Regions from separate parts of the Sphingobium sp. WCS2017Hpa-17 genome, predicted to be linked through region 2. Evidence: predicted binding sites of a transcription regulator. Region 2 holds the regulator's gene; each other region holds the start of a gene.
What was found. The regulator LexA, encoded in region 2, represses DNA repair genes until DNA is damaged. The targets are predictions, from matches to a motif close to GTTCCNCNCTTGTTCT.
Positions count from the first base shown of each region.

Region 1 (5,988 bases), on a different contig from region 2:
CGACGGCGATCCGGACCATGGTTTCGACCGGGGCGAGGCCGGTGGCATCGACCAGATGCCAGGCCCCGTCGAGCCAGACTTCGACCACGGCGTGGAAGTCCGGCGGATCGAGATCGAGGGCGTAGACCGACACGAGCCGGGCGGGAATGTCGCGCGAACGGATGAGTGCGGCGGTCAGATGGGCATAGTCGCGGCAGACGCCCTGCTGCGCGACGAAAGTGTCGGCGGCGGTGGTGGTGATGTTGGAACTGCCCGGCACATAGACGAGATTGTCATGCACCCAGTCAACCAGTGCCTGCACCAGCGCGCCGCCCTCAAGATCGGCGAAATGGCCGCTGACGAAGCTACCGAAACGGTCGGCTTCGCAATAGCGGCTGGGCCAGATGAAGGGGAGAACATCTTCCGGGAGGCTGGGCAACGGGCTTTTGGGCAGGCTGCTGATGGAGACAGGCAGGCGGTCTATCTCCACCGTCGCGCGATAGGTGCTGAGCATGCGGCCGGTGCCGGTACGCGTCCAGGTGCGGCGACCGATGCCGCTGCCGCCGACCTTGTTGGTCAACGGGCCGGCATTGTCAATGATGTGCGATTGGGTGACAACCCGCTGGTCGGGCACGGCCGCCGCCTCCACAGCCAGCAGCACATCGGTCGGTTCGGCAAATTGATAGTCGAGTATCGCTTCGATCGCGACGCGCATCTTTATATGTCCGGATGTCAGAGGGGGCGGCCGAATCGGGCTGCTACATGCAGCATCGTGGGGCCGCAGGCGGCGCGCAAGAGCCGGTTGGAGCGAGGCGTGGAATCTGCCTGCCGACCAGAGCCTTGCATGACTTTCAGCAGGGCCCTTCGACAGGTTCAGGGCGAACGGATCAAGAGTATGACGCCATATTGAGAAGCCGCGGCGGCGTTCATGCCGCCCCTTAGCGAAGTAGGATTACCTACGCTTAACTTCGCACATTTCACGCAGAATCAGACATTTTGTTGCGTCATCCTGATCCTATCGGAAAGTCGCTCCCTCCCCGCCATCAACGGTAAAAGGCCCGCTGCGTGGGAGACGCAGCGGGCCTTTTCGGTGCGTGATGCGCAAGGCGGGCGGGGGCCATGGGGTACGTTCCGGCTGATCCGGCCGGACGCTCCGTCAGGGCTTATTCGCCATCATCCTCCGCATCGGGTCCGGTCATCATGCCTTCGGCGACTTCATCGGTCTTGCCACGAATCGCCTGTTCCAGCTTGTCCGCCAGTTCGGGATGTTCGCGCAGATAGGTTTTGGCATTTTCACGCCCCTGCCCGATACGGATCGAGTCGTAGGAGAACCAGGCGCCCGATTTCTCGACCAGGCCGGCCTTCACGCCGATGTCGAGCATTTCGCCGATCTTGGAAATGCCTTCGCCATACATGATGTCGAATTCGACCTGCTTGAAGGGCGGGGCGACCTTATTCTTCACCACCTTCACGCGGGTCGCGTTGCCGACGATATCGTCGCGATCCTTGATCTGGCCAGTGCGGCGAATGTCGAGGCGGACCGAAGCGTAGAATTTGAGCGCATTGCCGCCGGTCGTGGTTTCCGGATTGCCGTACATCACGCCGATCTTCATGCGTACCTGGTTGATGAAGATCACCATACATTTGGAGCGCGAGATCGAGCCGGTCAGCTTGCGCAGGGCTTGCGACATGAGGCGGGCCTGAAGGCCGACATGGCTGTCGCCCATTTCGCCTTCGATTTCCGCACGGGGCACCAGCGCCGCAACGGAGTCGATCACGAGAATGTCGATGGCGTTGGAGCGGACCAGCGTATCGACGATTTCCAGCGCCTGCTCGCCGGTATCCGGCTGCGACACGATCAGTTCGTCGATATCGACGCCCAGCTTCTTGGCATAGGCCGGGTCGAGCGCATGTTCGGCGTCCACGAAGGCAGCGGTGCCGCCCGCCTTTTGCGCTTCGGCGATGGCGTGCAGCGTCAGCGTGGTCTTGCCCGAGCTTTCCGGGCCATAGATTTCGATGATCCGCCCCTTGGGCAGGCCGCCGATGCCGAGCGCGATGTCGAGGCCGATGGAGCCGGTGGAGATGGATTCAATCTCCAGCTTCTCCCGGCTGCCCAGCTTCATCGCCGAGCCTTTACCGAAGGCGCGGTCGATCTGTGCGAGCGCCGCGTCCAATGCTTTCTGTCTGTCCATGTTTCCCGTCTTCTTGGAATCGATGAGTGAGAGCAGTGCAGTCATCGGCCAGTCCTCTGTCAAGCGGAACGCATGGGCTCCGTGCGTCTGACCGATGATGTATCCCGTTTGTTCCACGAGAACAAGAGGGGAACGGAAATTTCCTATCCTGTTCCTGCTATCCTGTTTTTATCCGCCCAATATTTTACCCAGCGCGCGTTCGACCGCGCCGATGGTGAAGGGTTTGGGCAAGGTCGGGCGATCCGCATGCGCGGCCGGCAGGTCATCAGCCATGCCGCCGGTGGCGAAGATGAAGGGAATGTCCTGCTGGGCCAATATGTCGGCGACGGGCCAGCTTTTTTCACCCTGCAAATTGCAATCGACCAGCGCCGCGTCGAACCCGCCCGCGCTGGCCAGAGCACAGGCTTCGTCGACCGAAGCAGCGAGGCCGTGCAGGCGATAGCCCAGCGCGTCGAGATAATCCTCCAGCATCATGCCGATCATCGCCTCGTCCTCGACGATCAATATGCTTCTGGCGTCCGACATGCTGCTGTGTCCCCTGTTCTTCTGGCCCTTTGATGCAGCCGAATCGCTACCGCATCACGGCGGCATTGCCCAGCATATTCACCTTGATCCAGCGCAGGCCTATTCCGCCGCCGATGCACTCGCCAGCGCGTCACGCGCCGCCTCGGCTAGCTGGTTCACCGAGAAGGGCTTGGGCAGGAAGGCGACATTGGCGATATCGATCGACTTGCGCAGCTGTTCCTCCGCATAGCCCGACATGAACAGCACCGGCAGGTTGGGATGGGTGCGGCGGGCCTGCGCCACCATGGCGGGGCCATCCATATTGGGCATGACCACGTCGGAGATCAGAAGGTCGATCTTTTCGGCGCCGTTCAAGACCTCCAGCCCCTGCTCGCCGTCATTGGCGGTCAGCACCTTATAGCCTTGCCGGGTCAGCGCCCGTTCGGCGACGGCGCGGACCATATCCTCATCCTCCACCAGCAGCACCGTGCCAGTGCCCCAGGTTTCGGCGCGCGGGGCCGATGCCTTGGGCGCGGCCGGCTGTTCGACGTCGATGCCGCTATGGACAGGCAGGTAGATGACGAAGCTGGCGCCGCGGCCCAGTTCGGATTCGGCGAAGATATAGCCGCCCGACTGTTTCACGATGCCGTAGACGGTGGAGAGGCCAAGGCCGGTGCCCTTGCCCAGTTCCTTGGTGGTGAAGAAGGGTTCGAAGATCTTCGCGAGGATATCCGGCGGGATGCCGAGGCCAGTGTCGGACACGCGCAGCGCGGTATAGTCGCCGGCGGGCAAAATCTGCTGGCGCATTTCCCGCACCTTGATGGCAGGGACGGCATAGGTCTGGATATTGACGGTGCCGCCTTCCGGCATGGCGTCGCGGGCATTGACCGCGAGGTTGACAATCACCTGTTCCAGCTGGCCCGGATCGGCCCGGATCGCGCCCAGATTGCGGCCATGGGTGACGTCCAGCTTCACATTTTCGCCCAGCAGGCGCTTCAGGAGTGTGGAGACGTCGGCGACGATGTCGGGCAGTTGCAGGATTTGCGGGCGCAACGTCTGCTGGCGCGAGAAGGCGAGCAGCTGGCGGGTGAGGCCGGCGGCGCGATTGCTGTTCGACTTGACCTGCTGAATATCGTCATAGTCGCTGTCGCCGGGCGTATGGCGCATCAGCATCAGGTCGCAATGGCCGATGATCGCGGTCAGGATATTGTTGAAGTCATGCGCGACGCCGCCGGCCAGCTGGCCGATGGCCTGCATCTTGGTCGCCTGCGCCACCTGTCGCTTGAGATTGCTCTCCTCGCTATTGTCCTTGAGGCTGAGCAGCACCGCCGCTTCGCCAAGGCCGCGCACGCCGGCCAGCGACAGCGCGATCGGATCGTCGGGATTGTCGCGCATGCGCACGGCGATATCGCCCGACATTTGCGGACCGACGGCAAAGCGGCGCACCGCGTCGGCGACGGCCGCCTGATCTTCCCGTACGACGAGGTCGCCGGGGTAGCTGGGCTTTTCGCCATCGCGCAGGCCGGCGACGCGGGCGAAGGCATTGTTGAGGAAGAGGACGCGGCCGTCCCGGTCCGCCATGGCGAGGCCGAAGGGCAGCAGCGACAGCAGGGTTTCGATATAGGAGAGCGCCGAGGTGCCGCCGCCGCCCGAAGGCTCGTCGATCAGCAGGAGCAGCATCGGGCCGTCCTGCATCGACGCCTGCGATCCGTTGGGCTGGGCGGCGCGCTTCAGGGGCACCTGAAGCAGGCGCAACGGCAGGCCACCCTGCTCTTCGCGCGCCAGGAACAGCCGGCCCTTGTCATCCACCCGCATATGGGCAGCAAAATCCCGGCCGCTGATATTGGCGTCGATGCGCCCCGCGGCCCGCAGCAGGAAGGCGCCATTGGCCGCGCGGATGCGGCCTTCGCCGCCGATCATTACCGCCATGATGCCCGCTTCGCCCAGTTGCCGACCGGCTTCCCCGGTCAGGAAGCGGTTGACGTCGTCCAGTGCGCTCGGCTGGCGCACCGGGGTAAAGCGCCAGAGCAGATAATCTTCTGACCGGCCGGTGCGGGCAATGTCGATGTCGAGGCGGAGCGCGCCCTGGGTGAAGCCCTCCACCTTCGCCTCGCCATCGCGCCAGGCGGCACGGGCGGCTTTGGCCAGCGTATCGGCCAGCGCTTCGTCGGCGGTGACGGCGGGCGGGGTCGGATAGCCGGGAAACCATTCGCCGAACAGATCGCTGGCGCAGACGAGGCGGCCGGCCCGGTCGGTGACGGCGATCGCCATGCTGGACGCATCGGCAGCGGCGCGGGCGACGGTCCAGTCGGGCGTGGCTTCGCGATCGGATATCTGGGGCGGATAAAGATGCTGGTACCAGGTCAGCAGCGCGGCGGCGGTGAGGATGGTAGAGCCGAAACCGGCGGCCAGCGGCCAGCTTCCCACGGCGTAGAGGACGAGCGCGGCCGACGCCAGCGCGGCCAGGATCAGCAGCGGCAACGCCAGTCGCGAGCGCGGCTGGATCAGCCAGGCCTCTTCACCTCTTTTCAAACCCGATTTCCTGCTTTTGGTACCGAAATGCGCAGGCGTCAGCCGCCCGTCGCCTTCTCCAATGCGCCGCTTTTATGGACCTTGCCAATCCTCAATTTGCGCGCCTGCCATTTCCGGCCCATGCGATGGCGCCAGAACCAGTCGGCGACCACATAGCCGATCACGGCACTGACGAAAGAGATGAGGAAGAGGCCGATCAGCATGGCCGGGGCCGCTTCCGACAACAACCATGAGGTCCACTGGCTGACCGAGGCATGGCCGTCCACCAGCGCCATGAAGCCCGATGCGTCGGCGCTGCGGCCGAGCATCCAGTTGCCCAGCCACACCGACGCCATCAGGATGAGCGGGGTGGTGGCCGGGTTGGAGAGGAAGGTCATGGCCGCCGCCACCGGGATGTTTGCGCGGAAGGGCAGTGCGAGCAGCGCGGCACCGGCGATCTGGATGCCGGGGATCAGCAGGAAGATGCCGACGAACAGGCCCAGCGCCACGCCGCGCGGCACCGATCGGCGGGTGAAGCGCCAGAGCGAGGGTTCCAGCACGCGATGGGCGACGGGGGCAAGAATGCGGCTCTTTTCCAGCGATTCGCGGGTCGGGGCATTGGCATGCCACCAACGGGTGAGCCGATTGTCCATGGATCAGCCCTTGTCCCGCATGATGCGCTGCTGATCCCGCTTCCAATCGCGATCCTTGATCGTCTCGCGCTTGTCGTGATTCTGCTTGCCCTTGGCCAGCGCCAGTTCGATCTTGGCGCGGCCGGTGCTGTTGAAATAAATCATCAGCG
Region 1 is NZ_JAVTIV010000005.1:115,180-121,167, forward strand. Features, by position in the region: gene RQH62_RS10455 (transglutaminase family protein) at 1-694, opposite strand, end outside; gene recA (recombinase RecA) at 1,143-2,216, opposite strand; gene RQH62_RS10465 (response regulator) at 2,340-2,696, opposite strand; gene RQH62_RS10470 (ATP-binding protein) at 2,796-5,207, opposite strand; gene RQH62_RS10475 (DUF2062 domain-containing protein) at 5,246-5,839, opposite strand; gene smpB (SsrA-binding protein SmpB) at 5,843-5,988, opposite strand, start outside.
Region 1: recA (recombinase RecA) is a predicted target of LexA. The motif match lies at 2,290-2,305, and genes of this name have one in related genera.

Region 2 (5,988 bases):
CGCCAGCGAGCAGACCCCGCCGCGCGGCTTTCGCAAAGCGCTGGACGATGCTGCCCGCGCCGGCTTCGGCCTGATCGCGGAGGTGAAGAAGGCCAGCCCGTCCAAGGGGCTGATCCGCGCCGATTTCGATCCCCCCGCCCATGCGCAGGCCTATGCCGCCGGCGGCGCGGCCTGCCTGTCGGTGCTGACCGATGAACCTTATTTTCAGGGCCATGACGATTATCTGATGGCCGCCCGCTCCGCCTGCGCTCTGCCGGTATTGCGCAAGGATTTCCTTGTCGATCCCTGGCAGGTGCTGGAAAGCCGCGCGCTGGGCGCCGACGCCATCCTCATCATCGTCGCAGCGCTGGACGACGGCCAGATGCAGGAAATCGAGGACGCCGCGCTTGGCCTCGGCATGGACGCCCTGATCGAGGTGCATGACGAAGCCGAACTGGAGCGCGCGCTCAAACTCCGCTCGCGCCTGATCGGCGTCAACAATCGCGACCTGCGCGACTTCTCGGTCGACTTCGCCCGCACCTATGAACTGGTGGGCAAGGCCCCCGAAGGCTGCACCTTCGTTGCCGAAAGCGGCCTTGGCAGCCATGCCGACCTCACCGCCATGGCCGACCATGGCGTGCGCTGTTTCCTGGTCGGCGAAACGCTGATGCGACAGGCCGATGTGGAGGCCGCCACTCGCAACCTGCTGACCGGGGCATGACCGGCCTCACCCATCTGGACGAAGACGGCGCAGCGCGCATGGTCGATGTCGGGACCAAGGCGGTGACAGCGCGCGAAGCCGTCGCCTCCGGTCGCATCGACATGAGCATCGAAGCCGCCAAGGCGATCGCCGATGGATTGATCAAGAAAGGCGATGTCCTTGCGGTGGCGCGGGTCGCGGGCATCATGGCGGCCAAGAAGACCGCCGATCTCATCCCGCTCTGCCACCCGATCGCGCTCAGCGCCGTGACGGTCGATTTCGATTTGGATCCCAGCGGCGTCACCGTGACCGCCACCGCCCGCACCGCCGGCCAGACTGGCGTGGAGATGGAAGCGCTGACCGCTGCTTCGGTGGCGCTGCTCACCATCTACGACATGGCCAAGGCGCTGGACAAGGCGATGGTCATCGGCGCGGTCCAGTTGGAAGCCAAGAGTGGCGGCAAATCCGGCGACTGGCGCCGCCTCCCATGAGCCTGCTGCCGGTCGCAGAGGCGCAGGCCCGCCTGTTCGCGCTGGCCGACCGGCTGCCGGTTGAAACCGTGCCCATTGCTAACGCCGTCGGCCGCTGGCTGGCGCAGGATCTGACCGCGCAGCGGGACCAGCCTTGGGCGGACCTTTCGGCCATGGACGGCTATGCCGTGTGCGCCGCCGAAATGCCCGGCCCCTGGCGCGTCACCGCCGAAAGCGCGGCCGGCACCGGCATCCAGCGGCCGCTTGCCCCCGGCGAGGCCAGCCGCATCTTCACCGGCGCCCCGCTCCCCCCCGGCACCGACGCGATACTGATCCAGGAAAATGCGACCCGCGACGGCGATCATCTGACCGCCAGCGCCGATCCGCTGACGCCCGGCCGTCATGTCCGCCCGACCGCGTCAGACTTTGCGAAGGACGCGATCCTGCTGGAGGCAGGCAGCCGCCTCGGCCCCGCCCAGATCGCGCTGGCCGTGCTGGGCGGCCATGGCACCGTGCCGGTCGCCCGTCGCCCCCGAATTGCGATCCTGTCCACCGGCAATGAACTGGTCGCGCCGGGTGCACCGACGCCGGCGGGCCTGCTGCCCTCCTCCAATGCGCCGATGCTGGCGGCCCTGCTCGCCGCGCTGCCCTGCGACATCATCGACCTCGGCATCGTACCGGACGACCTCGACGCCATGGTCGCCGCTCTGGAGCGCGCCGGGGATGCCGACATCATCGTTTCGACCGGCGGCGCTTCGGTGGGCGATCACGACCTTGTTCGCCCCGCTTTCGTGAAGGCCGGCGGCACGCTCGATTTCTGGAAGATCCGGATGCGACCGGGCAAGCCGTTGATGGCCGGACGGCTCGGCGACAGCCTGTTCCTCGGCCTGCCCGGCAATCCCGTCTCCGCCTTCGTCACGGCGACTCTCTTCCTGCTCCCCCTCGTCCGTCATATCAGCGGCGCGCGCGATCCCTTGCCGCTGACGACCGACGCGCCACTCTCCTCCCCCCTGCCGCAGACCGGCGATCGCGACGATTATCTGCGGGCCTGGCGGGCGCCTGACGGGATCGTCTCCGTCACCTCGCAGGACAGCGCCGCAACCGCCGCCATGGCCAGGGCTGACTGCCTGATCCTGCGCCCGGCCGGATCGCTGCCAGCCGAACCCGGAACACGGGTCACCATCCTGCCGCTATGACATGCAGGACGCTTGACTAAGCCCGATCTGTTTCCTATGCGTTCCTCATACGTTCCACGGAGGACCGCGATGTTGACGCCCAAGCAGCAGGAATTGCTGAGCTTCATTCAGACCCGATTGGACGAGGGCGGCGTGTCGCCTTCGTTCGAGGAAATGAAGGACGCACTCGACCTGCGCTCCAAGTCGGGCATCCATCGCCTGATCAATGCGCTGGAAGAACGCGGCTTCATCCGCCGCCTGCCCAATCGCGCCCGCGCATTGGAAGTGCTCAAATTACCCGACGCCATGCATCGCGCGCCCACGCCGATCGTGCCGGCCAAGCCTAAGCTGGTGACGTCCGCGCCCATCCTGCCGATCGCGGCCAATGACGTGATCGAAATCCCGATGCACGGCCGGATCGCCGCCGGCGTCCCGATCGAGGCGATGGAAGGGCAAACGATGCTCTCCGTGCCTGCCGCGCTGCTCGGCGCAGGCGATCATTATGCGCTGGAAGTGTCGGGCGATTCGATGATGGAGGCCGGCATTCTCGACGGCGACTTCGCGCTGATCCAGCGCACCGATGTCGCCCGCGAAGGCCAGATCGTCGTCGCCCTGATCGACGAGGCGGAAGCCACGCTCAAATATTTCCGCCGGGAAGGCAGCCGGGTACGACTGGACCCGGCCAACAGCGCCTATGAGCCGCAAATCTACGATCCCCGGCAGGTCCGCATTCAGGGCAAGCTGGCCGGGCTGCTGCGCCGCTACAATTAAGGTGCAGTCGCTCGCGGTCGGGGCCGTGGGCGACTGATCCACGGGTGAGCATCGCCGGGCTGATGGACGGTGTGAACTTCGCCCTGTTCCAGACCGATCGACAGACCGCCGGTGCGCGCCAGCAGCCGGCGGTCGATCTTCATCCAGCGCGGACGGCACCAGCGTGGCAGGCCGCGATCGCTGACGACGATATCCGCCGCGGCGCAATCTCGCGCAAAGTCATGCCGGGCGATCAGCACATCACTGCGCGTGAACAGCAACCGCCAGTTGCGTCCTTTGCCATCCTTCAAGCGGACAGCGCAGAGATCCACGGAGCAGCGCGCCGCCGGCAAGTCGGCAATCGCCGCCAGTTCGCCATCATAGCCCGCACTTTCGGACAGGACATCGCGCACATAATCGCCCGCCCGATCGCGCAATATCGCCATCCCCTTTTCCGTCCGCACCGCCACATGGCGCCCGTCTCCGGTCACCAAAATGTCGGGTGGCGATGCAGCAAAGGTCACCGCCACAGCCATCAGGACGGGTGGCAGCCCCAGCCAGCGCCAACGCGTTCGCCACAGCAGGCACCAAAGCAGGCCGATCATCGCAATACCGAACAAGCCCATCCCCATGGTCGGCGCCAGCAGGCTAGCCATCGGACTGGCCGCGACTCCATGGGCCAACAACAGCAGGAGGTTCAGCGCCTGCTCGGTCAGCCACCAGGCCGGTGCTCCCAGCCCCACCAAGTCCAGCAATAACGCCAGCGCCTCCAGCGGCATCACGACGAAGGTCGTCAGCGGAATGGCTATCAGATTGGCGAAGGCACCCAGCAGTCCCGCCTTATGAAAATGGAACAAAGCTATCGGCATCAAAACCAGTTCGACCGCGATCCCCGTCGCGAGCATCACCGTCAGATTGCGGCCCAGCTTGCGCGCCCATGCTTCATCCCGCGCGGCAGCAAAGGTCCGGAAACGGTGATGTTCCGCCAACGCCACCAGTGCGGTCACCGCCGCGAAACTCATCTGGAAGCTTGGCCCCGCCAGCGCCTCGGGCCAAAATAATAGCACGACCAGAGCCCCGGTCGCCACCAATCGAAGCGTCACCGCGTCCCGCCCCATCGCCAGTCCGCCCAGCACCAGCAGCGCCGCGACGCAGGACCGCACGGTCGGCACCTCCGCCCCGGTCAGCAATGTATAACCGATCCCGGCCATCGCGCCGCCCGCCGCCGCGATCAGCATCAACGGCCAGCCCAGCGCTGCCCGCTGGCTGAGCGCCATCACCCGCATCAACAGGAAAATCACTGCACCGATCAGCGCCGTCACATGCAACCCGCTGATCGACAACAGATGCGCCAGCCCGCTGCGCCGCATCGCCTCGGCATCCGCTTCGGGAATCGCGCCCTGATCTCCGGTGGCGAGCGCCGCTGCGATCCCCTCCGCCGGGCCATCGACCTGCGCCAATATATGGCCAAATAATCGTGCGCGCAGCGGTGGCCCCGCCGTCGATGGCGTAAGCATTTCGATTGGCTTCAATGCCTTTCCGGTCGCGCCGATGCCCTGAAAATAGGCGCGCGCGGCAAAATCATAGCCACCCGGCACGCTCGGCGGCGCAGGCGGCATCAACCGCACCCTAAAGCGAATCCGCGCGCCCTCCCCCAAGCCCACCGGCATATCCGCATCGGCGATATTGATCCGGACCACCGCCGGCAGGTCCGGCGCGTCCACCGGCCGCAGCATGACCCGCACCATCGCCTGCGCCGGCACCGGCCGCACCGCCCTCACATCGCCCGTCATCTGCACGAAGCGCGCCCGCGCCAATGGTGGTTGCCCCACCAATACCGCCTTACCCCACACCAAAAGGCATCCCATGCAAGCCAATATTGCGCCAACAACAAGCATGCGCCACAGTCGCCCGCCATCTGGCAGCATCACGCCCAGACAGGCCAGCGCCAGCGCACCACAGCAAAAGGCCAGCCACGCCATGGCATGGGGCAGGATGAACCAGGCCGTAATCCCGCCGCCCAGCGCGATCGGCACCCAAAGGCCGATCTGTTCGCGCTCCCATTCCAGCCAGCTTTCAATCGCTTCCAGCCCGCTTCGGGACAGCGCCGCCAGCCTCCAACCAAGGGAGGTTTGTCGTGGCTCAAAAGCCATGCTAGGGGGCGTCGCATCCATGGGTCAGCTAAGGCGAATGTCGAAGAATATGACGGTAAGTGCAACGGGAATGAACAAGCAGGTGGTGACCCGTTTCGCCCCGTCTCCGACAGGATTCCTGCATATCGGCGGCGCCCGCACCGCGCTCTTCAACTGGCTGTTCGCCCGCCATCATGGCGGCAAGTTCCTGCTCCGCGTCGAGGATACCGATCGCGCCCGCTCCACTGAGGAAGCCGTGGCCGCCATTTTCGATGGTCTGGAATGGCTGGGCCTGGGCGGCGACGAGCCTGCTATGTTCCAGTTCGAGCGCACCCCGCGCCATGCCGAAGTCGCCGACCAGCTGCTCACGGCTGGCCATGCCTATCGCTGCTACGCCACGCCCGAAGAACTGGCGGAACTGCGCGAGCAGCAGCGCGCCGCCAAGCAGCCAATGCGCTATGACGGCCGCTGGCGCGATCGCGCGCCCGAAGAGGCGCCCGCAGGCGCCCCCTTCGTCATCCGCATCAAGGCACCCCGCGAGGGCGAGACGGTGATCGAGGATGCCGTGCAGGGCCGCGTGGTCGTGCAGAATGCTGAACTGGACGACATGATCCTGCTCCGGTCCGACGGCACGCCCACCTATATGCTGGCCGTGGTGGTCGACGATCATGACATGGGCGTCACCCATGTCATTCGCGGCGACGACCATCTCAACAACGCTTTTCGCCAACTCAGCATCATCAAGGCGATGAACTGGGAAGAGCCGATCTACGCCCATATCC
Region 2 is NZ_JAVTIV010000018.1:34,954-40,941, forward strand. Features, by position in the region: gene trpC (indole-3-glycerol phosphate synthase TrpC) at 1-700, shown strand, start outside; gene moaC (cyclic pyranopterin monophosphate synthase MoaC) at 697-1,170, shown strand; gene glp (gephyrin-like molybdotransferase Glp) at 1,167-2,345, shown strand; gene lexA (transcriptional repressor LexA) at 2,415-3,095, shown strand; gene RQH62_RS19345 (ComEC/Rec2 family competence protein) at 3,092-5,227, opposite strand; gene gltX (glutamate--tRNA ligase) at 5,277-5,988, shown strand, end outside.

Region 3 (5,988 bases), on a different contig from region 2:
TTGCGGCATCGTCTGGCCGGCGGCGCAGAGACAACGCCATATGGGCGCGCGCGCCGAACGCAGCGCGAAGCGCGGTCAGATGCGCAGCCGTAATCGGATCCGCGCTGTCGGGCAGCAGGATTGCGACCATATTCTCGGCATGAGCAGCGACATCGCTCCAGTCGAGGATGCAGCAGCCCTTGCCGCCGCGCGCCTTGCCCAAGGTCAGGAAGCGGGCGAGCCGGCTCCAGGCGGCACGGTCGATGGGATAGAGCAGCAGTGCGCGTCCGTCGGTAAGCTCAACCCGCGCGCCGGGCATCATTCGGACACCGGTCGTCTTCTGCGCGTCCCAGCCTCGGACCACGCCGGCTACGCTCCCCCAGTCGGCTAAACCCAGCGTGTGATGTCCCAGGAGCGCGGCGGCAGCGAACAACTGCTCGGGCGAGGAGGCCCCGCGCAGGAAGGAGAAATGGCTGATGACCTGCAGTTCGACATAGCGGGCCATCAGCCGAAAATCCCGTGCATGAACCAGCTGAGATTTCCGGTTTGCTCGTCGACCCCGTCTCCGCGCCGGAAAAGCCAGAAGCGCGCGCCGTCTTGCGCTTCGACCCGGAAATAATCGCGCACGGCCCACATCTCGCGGGCACTCCTCCACCACTCGCCATGAATCCGTTCAGGACCATCGCCTGCCACGACGCGATAGTCGGTGCGGCGCCAGGTGAAGCGCCGGGGTGGATGGTCAGGCAGGAGCGCCACGACATTGACCAGCAGTTCGGGTCGCCCAAGCATCCGCACCGGGCGTTTCCACTGCGGCCATCCAGCGGGTCTCTCCAGCGGTCCGATCCGCCCGACAGCGCGTTCGGGCACATCGCTCTCGCGCGACGAGAGGCGAAAGGGCGTGTCGGGATCGATCCGGCCGGCAAGCTGGTCGATGACCGGTGCCAGATCAACCGGCCGATTGCCGACGGCAAAGCCGCTATTGATCGCCTCGGCGCCAAGGTCCTCGATGCGAGGCGCGACAAGCGACATGGCCTCGATGCCGAGGCCCGGATCGATCCGTTCGACCCGCATGCCGAGCATGCGCTTGAGATGCCTGGCGTCCCGGGTCGCGCGCGCCGTGCCGATCGCGATCCGCTGCTCGCTCCCGTCAACGATCTGGCAGGCGAGGATTGCGGTTCGAAGGCCGGCGCCACGGGCCAGTAGCTGGGCAGCCATATCGTCCACCAGATCGCCGATCACCTGGTTGATGGCGTCGGCCGTGCCGATCGGTTCGAGCATGCGGCGCTCGGCACGCGGCGCGGTGAAAGGGACCACCGCGATGATTGGCTCGGGCCTGACGCCGCGCGCCTGGTCGAGCCGCTCGACGGTCGAAAGCCCCAGACGTCGCGCCAGCGGGCCGCGCGGCATGGGGTAGAGATCGGCGATCCGCTCGATCCCGAAGCGCGCCGCCGAGACGAGTGCCGGCGGCTCGAGGCGCAGCGCGGCAAGCGGCAAGGACGCGATGGCCTGCGTCTCGGCGCCGGTCGGCAGAAGGCTGATCGTCTCGCCGCCATAGCGCGCGAGCGCATGGGCAGCGCCCGGCGTGCCAGCAACGCAGATGCTGGCGGTCATGCCCAGGCGCTGGAGGAAGCGCAGCAGGCGGCGACAGAAGCGTTCCTCGCCGCCGAACAGGTGCGTGGTCCCCGTGAGGTCGAGCCAGAGCCCGTCCTCTCCAGCGACGCTGGCCGTCGGGGTCCAGTGCGCCACGGCATGAAGCGCCAGCCGGTCGAGCCAGGCGCGGTCGGCGTCGGGCTGCGCGTCATGCACGTCGAGATCGGTGACGAGCGCGCGCGCATGGGCAGCTGCCATGCCTGGACGCAGGCCAAGGTCCAGCGCCACGGGGCAGGCGGCGGTCACGATATCACGCTGTCCGGTCCTGGCGATGATTATGGTGGGCCGCCCCCATAGTTCCGCCCAGCTGAGGCCAGGACGCGCCGCGGCTGCGTTGCCGCCATCATCGGCGCGCAGCGTCCGGAAGGGATGCTCGGCATGTTCGCTGCGTCTGCCCATCTCGCGCATTGTCGGGCGCTGGTGGGCCGGAAGCGCGTCGATCTCGGTCTGGCTCGGTCGGCTGCCAAGCGCGCCATCGCGGGCCCAGCGCGCGCCCGGACGCCAGCCGCCGCCCCTTGGGACAGAGCAGGCGCCGGGATTGTCGTCGACTGGCGCAGGCAAGCGTTGCGCGAGGCTGAAGGCGCCAGACTCAGGCGGCCTGGATAGCCGCTCCGCCCATCGCAACCGCTCGATTGGGAGCTGCGGCAGGTAGAGCGAGGCGACCCGTATCATCGCACGCCTCCAGTTCGAGAGAGAAGGGATTGCCATTTCGCTGCCGGACAAGCTCGACCAGCCAGCGCGCACGCCCGACGCCGGGATGGGGGAGGGGTGCCGACGGCGCGCAGCCGATGCGCCAGCGGGTCATCGCCGACGAGAGGCCGCTTAGGGGGCAACGCCCAAGCCGGCGATGACGCCGATAGAGGAGGACGGGCCTGCCGCCATCCGATGCCGCAAGCTGCAGCCGACGGGTCGCGGTCTGGTCGGCCGCCTTCACTTCGGCGATCACGCAGGCGAAGCTGCCATCGCGTAGCGCGTCCTCGGCCATGGCCAGGACGATACTGTCCTTCTTGCCCTGAGCGTAGACGATAGTGTCCGGGGCGATGCCGGCTTGCTCGAGGCCAGGCGCGTAGAGATCGAATTGGCTCGCAGTCCAGAATATGTCCGAACCCCGGCGGCTCGCAAATCTGGCAGCGATGCCTGCTGCAAACAGGGTTGCCGCTGCGTCATCGTTAAGGGTCGGTGAAGCGGCAGCGACTTCGTGCAGTCCTGCACCATCGAGCCCATATCCAGCCAGCCGATCGTCCAGTTCCGCTATATCGAAGGCGAGCACAGGCCCGCGCGCGGGCCGCGCACGGCCAAGCTCCGCACGAAGCGCGGCAAGATCGTCGGCGCGAGGCCGATCGGCAAGGGCAGAGACCATGGGCATGGGAATAGGACGACTCAAATGTTCTCTATATGTTCCTTTCAATCATGGCTTTGGTCAAGGACCGCTTGGACAAATGATGCGCTAAACGCTGTGCTGATCCGGGACTCCACATTTAAAGCCATAGCTTCCAAGAGGTTGGTGACGCCTTCTGCGATTCTGCGCGAAGAATGGGGATGGCGACCACGAGAAGCGGACCAACGCCGGTAGCATGCAGCGCCCTCATATCCCGGCCCGGCGGAATGTCGAGCGCATTAAGCCGGGCAATGAAACAATCGCGGGCCGACGCGTTGATCAGGTCATAAGCATCTGCGCGGATCAACCAAGAGATATATATGAGCTAAAAGAGAAGGAAGCCCACCCGTAATCCCTCATCGACTGATAGTGCGGCATTTGGGAAATATTCATGTGATTTTTAGGATCCACGATTACTGCCATTCATCATGACTGATATCTTCGTGATGGGAATATAATCGCAGTCGAAACAAAGCAGGATATGACATGATGCTGCCGCAGTATCGGCTTCCTTGCATTGATCTGGAAGGTCGGATCGCTCTGCTGTCGCAACTAGTGGTTCTTCGCACTGGCGGGCGGCATTTGGAAGAATATGCCTCCTTTAGTCCCGTTCGGTCGAAAAATTTTACAGGCGACTCGCTCGATATGCATGGTTCACGATGTGATCCGGTGCGGTGTCTCCCCATGGCCACGGGCTTGGAGGCAAAAAAAGACCCGGCGAACCAAAGCTCGCTGGGTCAATTCCTTCACATCCCGTACGCTACGGAAATGTCAATCGGCTTGGCTCGTTAGGGCAGCGCATAGGCAATCACATAATCGCCGCGGCCGCTCTTATTGCCCGTTCGGGTCAGACCGCCAGCCGTTACGACGATGAACTGCTTCCCGTTCTTGTCGGTATAGCTTATGGGCGCGGCCTGGCTGCCCACTGGCAGACGTGCCTTCCACACTTCCTTGCCGTTCCGGTTATCGAAGGCGCGCAGATACAGATCAAGCGTGCCCGAGAAGAAGGTGAGGCCGCCACCTGTGACCAGAGGGCCACCCATGGTTGGCATCCCCAGTTGAACCGGGATACCCGTGGCCATGCCGGGCGCGTCGGCGATGGTGCCAGCAGGAACCTGCCACTTGATCTTGCCGGACTTGAGATCAATGGCCGTCATCGATCCATAGGGCGGCTTGAAGCACGGCGTTCCGATCGGTGAGAAGAACATCGACCGTTCGACGCCATAAGGCGTTCCGACCTGTTCGGAATATTCCCCTTCCGAAGTCGGTTTGAGGTTCGACTTCTTGGCCCACTCGCGATCAACGAACCGCGCCCACTGGGCCATGCGGATGTCATTGACGTAAAGCGTGCCGGTCCGCTCGTCGATGGCGCCGCCACCCCAGTTGAAGCCGCCATAATAGCCGGGATAGATCAATGTCCGGTCAAAGCCGACCGGCGTGAACTCGCCTTCATAACGCATCCTCTTGAACTCGATCCTGCAGAGCAACTGATCGAAGATCGTGCCGCCCCACATATCGCTTTCAAGTAGTCGGTCCGTTCCAACCGAAATGGCGGAATAGGGCTGGGTCGGGGCGAGATACTGCCCCTTGGGTGCACCGTTTTGCGGCACCTTGCGATAGGTTACGGGCACGACCGGTTTGCCGTTGCGGCGATCAAGCACGAAAACCTGGCCGCGTTTGGTCAGGCCGACGACGACCGGCGTCGAGCCGCCCTTGCCGTCGGGCATGTCGTACAGGATCGGCTGGGCCGCGACGTCATAGTCATAGAGGTCATGATTGACGGTACGGAAGCTCCAGCGGACATTGCCGGTCTTCACGTCCAGCGCGACGATGGAGTCGTTGAACTCATCGGACGCCGGATGGCGATTGCCGCCCCAGAAATCAGGCGTCTGATTGCCCGTCGGGATATAGATCAGGCCGAGCTTTGCATCGAACGAGGCCGTGCCCCAGAAGTTTGGCGTTTCAGGCTGATACATGCCGCCAGGAGGCGGCGCGCCCTTATTGTTGGGATTGGCAGGATCCCAAGCCCAGGCCAGCGCGCCGGTACGAACATTGAAGCCGCGAACAACGCCGGATGGTTCGCCGGTTTTGAGATTGTCATTGATCTTGCCGCCGACGACAACGATGTCGCCAGCCACCAGAGGCGCTGAGGTGGGATAGTAGGAGCCCTTGGCGGTTGGTCCCATGCCTTCGAGCAGGTTGACTGAACCATGTTCCCCACCAAAGGCGGGGCAGACCTTGCCGGTGGAGGCGTCGAGCGTAATAAGCCGGGCATCGATCGTCGTCAGGACGATCCGTGTCTGACACGCATCGCTGGAATTGGCGGTCGGCGTTTCAGCATAGCCGATACCACGGCAGCGCTGCCAGGTTTCGGTATGAGCCTTGGGATCGAAGGTCCAGCGCTGCTGGCCTGTCGACGCATCTACCGCAGCGACCTTGCTGAATGGCGTACAAACGAACAGCGTATCGCCTACCTTGATGGGCGTGCCCTGGAATTCAGCGGAATCGAATGCGATGTCTCCCGTATGGTAAGTCCAGGCGACCTTGAGATTTTTCACATTATCCGGCGTGATCTGACCGATCGAAGCATAATGGGTGCCTTGCGTACCATTGCCCCACTGGCGCCAGTCCTGGTTAGGCTGCGTCGACGCAAGGCCAATCTCTTCCGGAGTGCCGGTAGGCGAAATCGTGGGATGGATGACGAACATGCCGCCGATCATTGCGATCATGATGCCACCCAGTCCGAGGCTGGCGACCATGACGTTCGTACGGCTCACCAGCGCCTGACCGCGTCCCTTAAGCTGTGGAGCCAAGAGCACGCTGACAAGGGCGATCCCCAGAAACACCATAAGGCGTGAGAAGGAAGGCCAGAAGTCGAAGCCGACTTCGTAGACATTCCAGCACAACGCCGCTGCCAGAAGCCCCAAGCTGACCCACGTCGCCATCAGGTTCCGCCGACACAAAAGAATGCCGGCAACGAC
Region 3 is NZ_JAVTIV010000010.1:759-6,746, reverse strand. Features, by position in the region: gene RQH62_RS14705 (error-prone DNA polymerase) at 1-484, opposite strand, end outside; gene RQH62_RS14700 (DUF6504 family protein) at 484-2,190, opposite strand; gene RQH62_RS14695 (protein ImuA) at 2,219-2,989, opposite strand; gene RQH62_RS14690 (membrane-bound PQQ-dependent dehydrogenase, glucose/quinate/shikimate family) at 3,796-5,988, opposite strand, start outside.
Region 3: RQH62_RS14695 (protein ImuA) is a predicted target of LexA. The motif match lies at 3,016-3,031, and genes of this name have one in related genera.

Region 4 (5,988 bases), on a different contig from region 2:
CGAGCACCTTGTCGGGCGCGCCTTCGTCCACATCCGCCGTCGCGGGATCATCCACCGGCACCAGCGCCACCGGCTTGCCGTCACCATCGAACAGATAGGGCGTGCGGCTGTGGCTGACCAGATAGTCGGTCGTCGCGCCCGCCTTTTCCGTGCCCTTTTCGGGATTATAGATCACCACGAAATCCTTGGCCACCTTCGCGATCTGTTCTTTCGTGCCGGTCAGACCGATGAGGCGCGGGTGGAAGGCGGCGACATAGGTTTTGAGCACCGCCGGCGTATCCCGCTCCGGATCGACGCTGATCAGCATCGGCTGCACCTTGGCGGCCAGCGCCGGCCTGGCCTTCTCGAACTTGGCGAAAGCCTGCATGATCCGTTGCAGGTCGACCGGGCAGACGTCCGGGCAATAGGTATAGCCGAAATAGACCAGCCGATACTGGCCCTTGAACTGGTCCCAACTGGTCGGCTTGCCGTCCTGATTGGTCAGGGTGAAGGGCGCACCGATCCGCGCGCCGATCAATTCGCCCTGTTCGCTCTCCCCGCTTGATGCGTTACCGCCAGCCCCCATATTGCAGGCAGCCAGCAGGGCAAGGAAGGGAAGCGCCAGATAAGGCAGGGCGGCGATGGCGGCGTCTTTGTTCATGGCATGGCCAGCCATGCCCTGCTAGGACATGATTTGCAATGCAACGGGGCGTATAATGAAGAGCAAGATCCTTTCCGCTTTCCTGGGGTTGATCTCCATGGCGCTGCTGACGCCCGCACCGGCGCAGGCCCAGTTTTCGGATAATTATAATTTTCTGAAGGCGGTGAAGGACAAGGATGGGCAGAAGGTCACCGACCTGATCCAGAAGCCCGGCTCCACCGTCATCAACAGCCGCGATGTGTCCACCGGCGAAAATGCGCTGCACTTCATCGTCGCCCGGCGCGACGCCACCTGGCTGAGCTTCCTGCTGTCGAAGGGCGCCAACCCCAACCTGACCGACAATGACGGCAATACCCCGCTGATGGATGCGGTGCAGGGCCGGTTCGAGGAAGGCGTGCGCACGCTGCTCAGCTACAAGGCACAGGTCGACAAGGTGAATGGCAGCGGTGAAACCCCGCTGATCCGCGCGGTGCAGCTGCGCGATATCGGCATCGTCCGCCTGCTGGTGGCGCAAGGCGCCAGCCCCGACAAGCGCGACACCATCGCCGGCATGTCCGCCCGCGACTATGCCGAACGCGACGGTCGCACCCCCGGCCTGACCGAAGCGCTGGACGCCGCCAAAACCACCGCCGCGCCCAAGGGTCCGGTTCAGGGTCCGGTGTTCTGAGCCTTTCATATCCCCAGTTTTTAGGGTCAGAATAGCGCGCAATATCCATATATAAGCAACGTCATCCTAAACTTGTTTCAGGATTCATCGAGCCTCCACGCACCGTTCGTCTAAGGGGAGAAATGGATGCTGAAACAAGTTCAGCATGACGATTATTAAAAAGGGCATAGCCAGCTCCCTAAATTAGTCGCTGGCTCATACAATTTAGCGCCCTGCCTTCACCTCATCCTCGCTCCACCAGCGCAGATGATGAGCGACGCCGCTGCGCAGGATGCAGCTTTCCAGCGCGCTCGCCAGCCGCTCCACCGTCTCGCTGGCATCGACCCGGCCCAGCCAGCTCCACACGCGCGGTTTCGACGGGTGGATGAAACACAGATGTCCGTCATCATAGGCCGCCAGCGCGCCGCAACCGATCCAGAGCGCAAAGCCGGGATTGTCCACCGCCACGCACCAGCCCCAATCCTCGGCCACCGCCTTCTTTATGCGATAGCCCTGCGCGGGCAGGCCGATCACCAGTTGCCGCGCCAGCAATTCGCCGCGCAGTGCCGTGCCGGGCGGATCACATAACGCCCCGGATCGAAATTCCAGATGGGATCGCATCCCGTTTCCCGCTGCCTGTAGCTGGCCCTACCAGCCGATCTCCGCAGCATGGTCCGGGTCGCTCAATGCCGTCAACCGTCGTGCGGCACGCCGGGCGAAGCGCAGCGTCTCCGCCTTGCGCCTTGCCGCCGCCAGCGGCTCGACCGGGGCAGGGCGCACCAGTTCGGCATCATATTGGTCGGCGACGATCAGGCCCGTCCGCGTCGGCCACAGCGCCTCGCTGTCGAACAGGGTCAGGTCGAACCCGGCCGGCACCGCCCAATAATAGCGGTCGCAATAGTCGAAATAGTCGGGCCACTTCATGTCGCCCAGCAGATCGGCCTTGCTGCACTTGATCTCTACGATGGTCAGCCGCCCGGCCCCGTCGATCGCCATGATGTCCGCCCGGCGCCCGTTGGGCAGCGGCACTTCCAGGATTCCGCTCATGTCATGGCGGAAAAACAGCCGCAAAGTCCCCCGCGCCACCGCCAGTGCGGTGCCGTCGGTCAGGGGGGAACAGGGGTCAATCGGGGCGCTACTCATGGCCGCACCTTAGAACAGGACAGGAACAAATGAAAAGGCCGATTCGGATGAACCGAACCGGCCTGAAAGTTTCGCCAGCGCGATAAGGCGCGCGCCGCGCGCTTTATCTTCAACGATAGAAAATATGATTGTCGATCGACGCCAGACGGGCCTTGCCCCAGCCCGGCGAAACGCGGCGGGCGTGGAAGAAGAGCGCGCCTTCCGCGCGGCTGTCCCAGCTGTCGTTCGCCGCGATCTGGGCGATGGCGACGGCTTCGCGCCAGCTGCGGCTTTCGGTGCGGACCGGGGGCATGCCGCCACCGCGCACGAAGCTGAACTGGCTGGGCTGGTACACGACGCCGCACAGGCTGTCGGCAAACCGGCCGGACTTGGCGCGATTGATGATCACGCGCGCGACGGCCAGCTGGCCTTCCAGGCTTTCGCCCTTGGATTCGAAATAAACCGCACCGGCGAGGCACTTCATGTCGCCGTCCAGCTCCTCGGGTGCGCCTTGGGCGTCGACCAGAGCAGCGAGGCTGGTGGCCTGCGCGTCGGTATCGGTGGAAAATGCGTTGGCCTTGTTGGCCGAATCCAGCGGCTGCGCAACTTCGTGCGGCGCGGAAAAAACGACGGCAGACTGGGTGCCGGTCGAAGCTGTGGCAGGGAAAGCCTGCGGAAGAGAGGTAACCGAAGCGACCGACTCACCGGCGATCGACATATCGGAAGCCGTGACCGCAGCGGCGGCGGACAGGGCAAAGGCTGCAACCAGGGCAGCTTTCAGACGAAAACTCATTACGGCTCAAAATCATGCGGTTCTTGGCCGGAAACGTCGTTTTAACCCATATTCTCTGACGTTCGGCCGCCCCCCGTCTGCGTGTTTACCGGCCCCGCCCCCCGTTGGGCGAATTCGGCAACCTGCGCGTTGGCGTCGGGGGCCTGTGCCGAAACCATGACGATGTGTCAACGATCAGCAGAGTGTTTCCACGGCAAACCGTTCCGCTTCCGCGACGTCGAGTTCCACGACCCACAGGTCGGGGTCCGACCTGCGCCGCCGCGCCAGATAGGCGTCCAGAGCCTCCATCCCCTCATCGGGGGACGGACCACAGCGCAATAACGCATGACCGCCGTCAAAGTTCGAAACCCGCTCGAAAAGACCCGAAAACTGCCCTTTTTCAAGCGTCTGGATCAGAATCACGCCGCTGATCTCGTCGCCTTTGCACAGGATGGTGGCAAAGCCGCCGGCAGCGCCCACCCGTCGCCTGAGCGCACCCACCAGCATGACGCTGGTGAGCCGCGCGTCAGCGGCCATGGCCCGGCCCATAGCCTGGCAACGAAGAAAGCGGGAATTGGGAGCGCATGAAGGTGCCCGTGCCGCGCCCGACCTCCTCGCCATCGGCGTCGATCAGGCTCGCTTCGGCGACATAAACCCGGCGCTTGCCGCTGATCCAGCGCCCCTCGGCCCGGATTCGACCGGGACCGATCGGCCGGGTGAAAAGCAGGTTGAAGGCGGTGGTCAGCAGGAAACGGTCGCTGACCAGGCTGTTGGCGGCATAGAAGGCCGCATCGTCCAGCATCTTGAAATAGACGGTGCCGTGCACCGCGCCGGCGGCATGAAACTGGCTTTCATCGACATCGAAGTCGATCACCGACCGGCCCGGTTCGCTGATCGTCAGTTCCGACCGGAACAGCCGGTTGATCGGCGCGGAGCGATAGAGATTTTCCAGCGCGCGGAAATGTGCCGCCTCGCCGCTCATCGCCGAAGGATCGGTGTCAGGCCCGGATTCAGGCAGCGTCACGCGCCCCGCCGCCCGCCAGCAGCGCATGCAGCGCTTCCGTCGATTGCGCGCCGCGCAGGCGGATCACCTGACTCTCATCGCGCAGGTAACGCGATACACGCGCCAGCGTCTTGAGATGCTCGGCACCGCTGTCGACCGGCGACAGCAGGGCAAAGACGACGTCGACCGGCGCGTCGTCCACCGCGTCGAACGGCACCGCCGGGTCCAGCAGCACGACCACACCGCACATGCGGGCAAGGCCGGCAATCTTGGCATGGGGAATGGCGACGCCGCCGCCAAAGCCGGTCGATCCCAGCCGCTCGCGCTCGAACAGAGCGTCGCCCACTTCGTCCGCATCCAGATCATAGGCGCAGGCGGCGAGGGTGGCGATCTTCTGGAAGAGCGCCTTCTTGCCGTTCGCCGACAGACCCGTGGCGAGCGCCTCGGCAGAAACGATGTCGTTGAAGTTAACCATGGTCAATCCGAAACGGCCGAGCCGCGCGGGCGAAAATTCGCGCTTTTCCTCGGGCTATCAAAGCCCGGCCCCATAAGCCGCCTGCACCATCAGGTCAACAGGCGGCCGGGAACCGGAGTGGCGTAACGGCGCGACCCAGCCGCTACCCCGGCATGGGCGGCAAGGCCACGCCTCGCCGCCACGAACGGCGTCAGCCGCGCGGTTCGACCCAACCGATCGTCCCGTCATGGCGACGATAGACCATGTTATAGGCGGCCGTGCCGGCATTGAGGAACAGCAGCGCATTGGTGTTGCGCAGATCCAGCATCATCACCGCGTCCGACACGCTGGCCTCCGGGATATCGACCCGCGTTTCCGCCACGATCAGCGGCGCATCGGCGGCTTCCTCCTCTTCCTCGCCCTGGCCGGCGAAGATGGTATAGCCCGCGCCGTCGATATCATCGAGGCTGTTGACCCGCTGCGCCTCGGCCGCGACCGCCTGGCCATGCCGGTCCTTCAGCCGGCGCATATAGCGCACCAGTTGTCGCTCGATCTTCGTCGCTGCCTGATCGAAGGCGGGATGCGCCTCCTGCGCCTCGCCGGCGCCCTTCAGAATCAGGCCGGTCATCACATGGCAGACGATGTCGCAGTGGAAGGCCCCGTGCGGCGCCTTGCGAAAGGTCACCTGGGCGGAAAGCGTGCGGGAAAAATATTTCTCGGCCATCGCCTCCAGTCGTTCGGCGACATGCTCCTTGAGCGCCTCGCCCGTTTCGACCTGATGTCCGGAAACACGAATATCCATATGCCTTCTCCTTATTTTTGCCGGATGCTGGAAAGGCATCCGGTGGGCATGGAGGGCATAGGCCAGTGCGGTCTATGCCTCCTGGTGCCAGAGCGGCTCTTTCAGCGTCGCGACGAACGCTGCATGCCGCTCCAGCTCCGCCGCGCTGGCCTCAAAGACCCGCGCGGGACGAACAGGGCGAACCACGGCTGATGCCGTCAGTTCCACCCCGACGATCTCTTTGTCTTCCTCCTGTGCCAGACCCAGGCCGATCTGCCGGCCGCCGGTCAGTTCGATATAGAGTTGCGCCAGCAATTCCGCGTCGAGCAGCGCGCCATGCTTGACGCGATGGCTGCGGTCGATGCCGTAGCGGGTGCAGAGCGCATCCAGGCTATGCTTGGCGCCGGGATGCAGCGTCCGCGCGATCGCGACGGTATCGATCATGCGATCCATCGATATGTCGGGCAGGCCGCACAGCTTGAGTTCGTGATTGAGGAATCCGAAGTCGAACCGCGCATTATGCGCAACCAGCGGGCTGTCCTCCAGAAATTCCAGCAGCTCGGCCGCGCC
Region 4 is NZ_JAVTIV010000014.1:62,915-68,902, forward strand. Features, by position in the region: gene RQH62_RS17455 (SCO family protein) at 1-655, opposite strand, end outside; gene RQH62_RS17460 (ankyrin repeat domain-containing protein) at 696-1,307, shown strand; gene RQH62_RS17465 (hypothetical protein) at 1,512-1,907, opposite strand; gene RQH62_RS17470 (MmcB family DNA repair protein) at 1,935-2,429, opposite strand; gene RQH62_RS17475 (cell wall hydrolase) at 2,539-3,201, opposite strand; gene RQH62_RS17480 (DUF1491 family protein) at 3,376-3,717, opposite strand; gene RQH62_RS17485 (PaaI family thioesterase) at 3,707-4,231, opposite strand; gene RQH62_RS17490 (PTS sugar transporter subunit IIA) at 4,191-4,658, opposite strand; gene hpf (ribosome hibernation-promoting factor, HPF/YfiA family) at 4,849-5,439, opposite strand; gene dnaQ (DNA polymerase III subunit epsilon) at 5,512-5,988, opposite strand, start outside.
Region 4: RQH62_RS17470 (MmcB family DNA repair protein) is a predicted target of LexA. The motif match lies at 2,441-2,456, and genes of this name have one in related genera.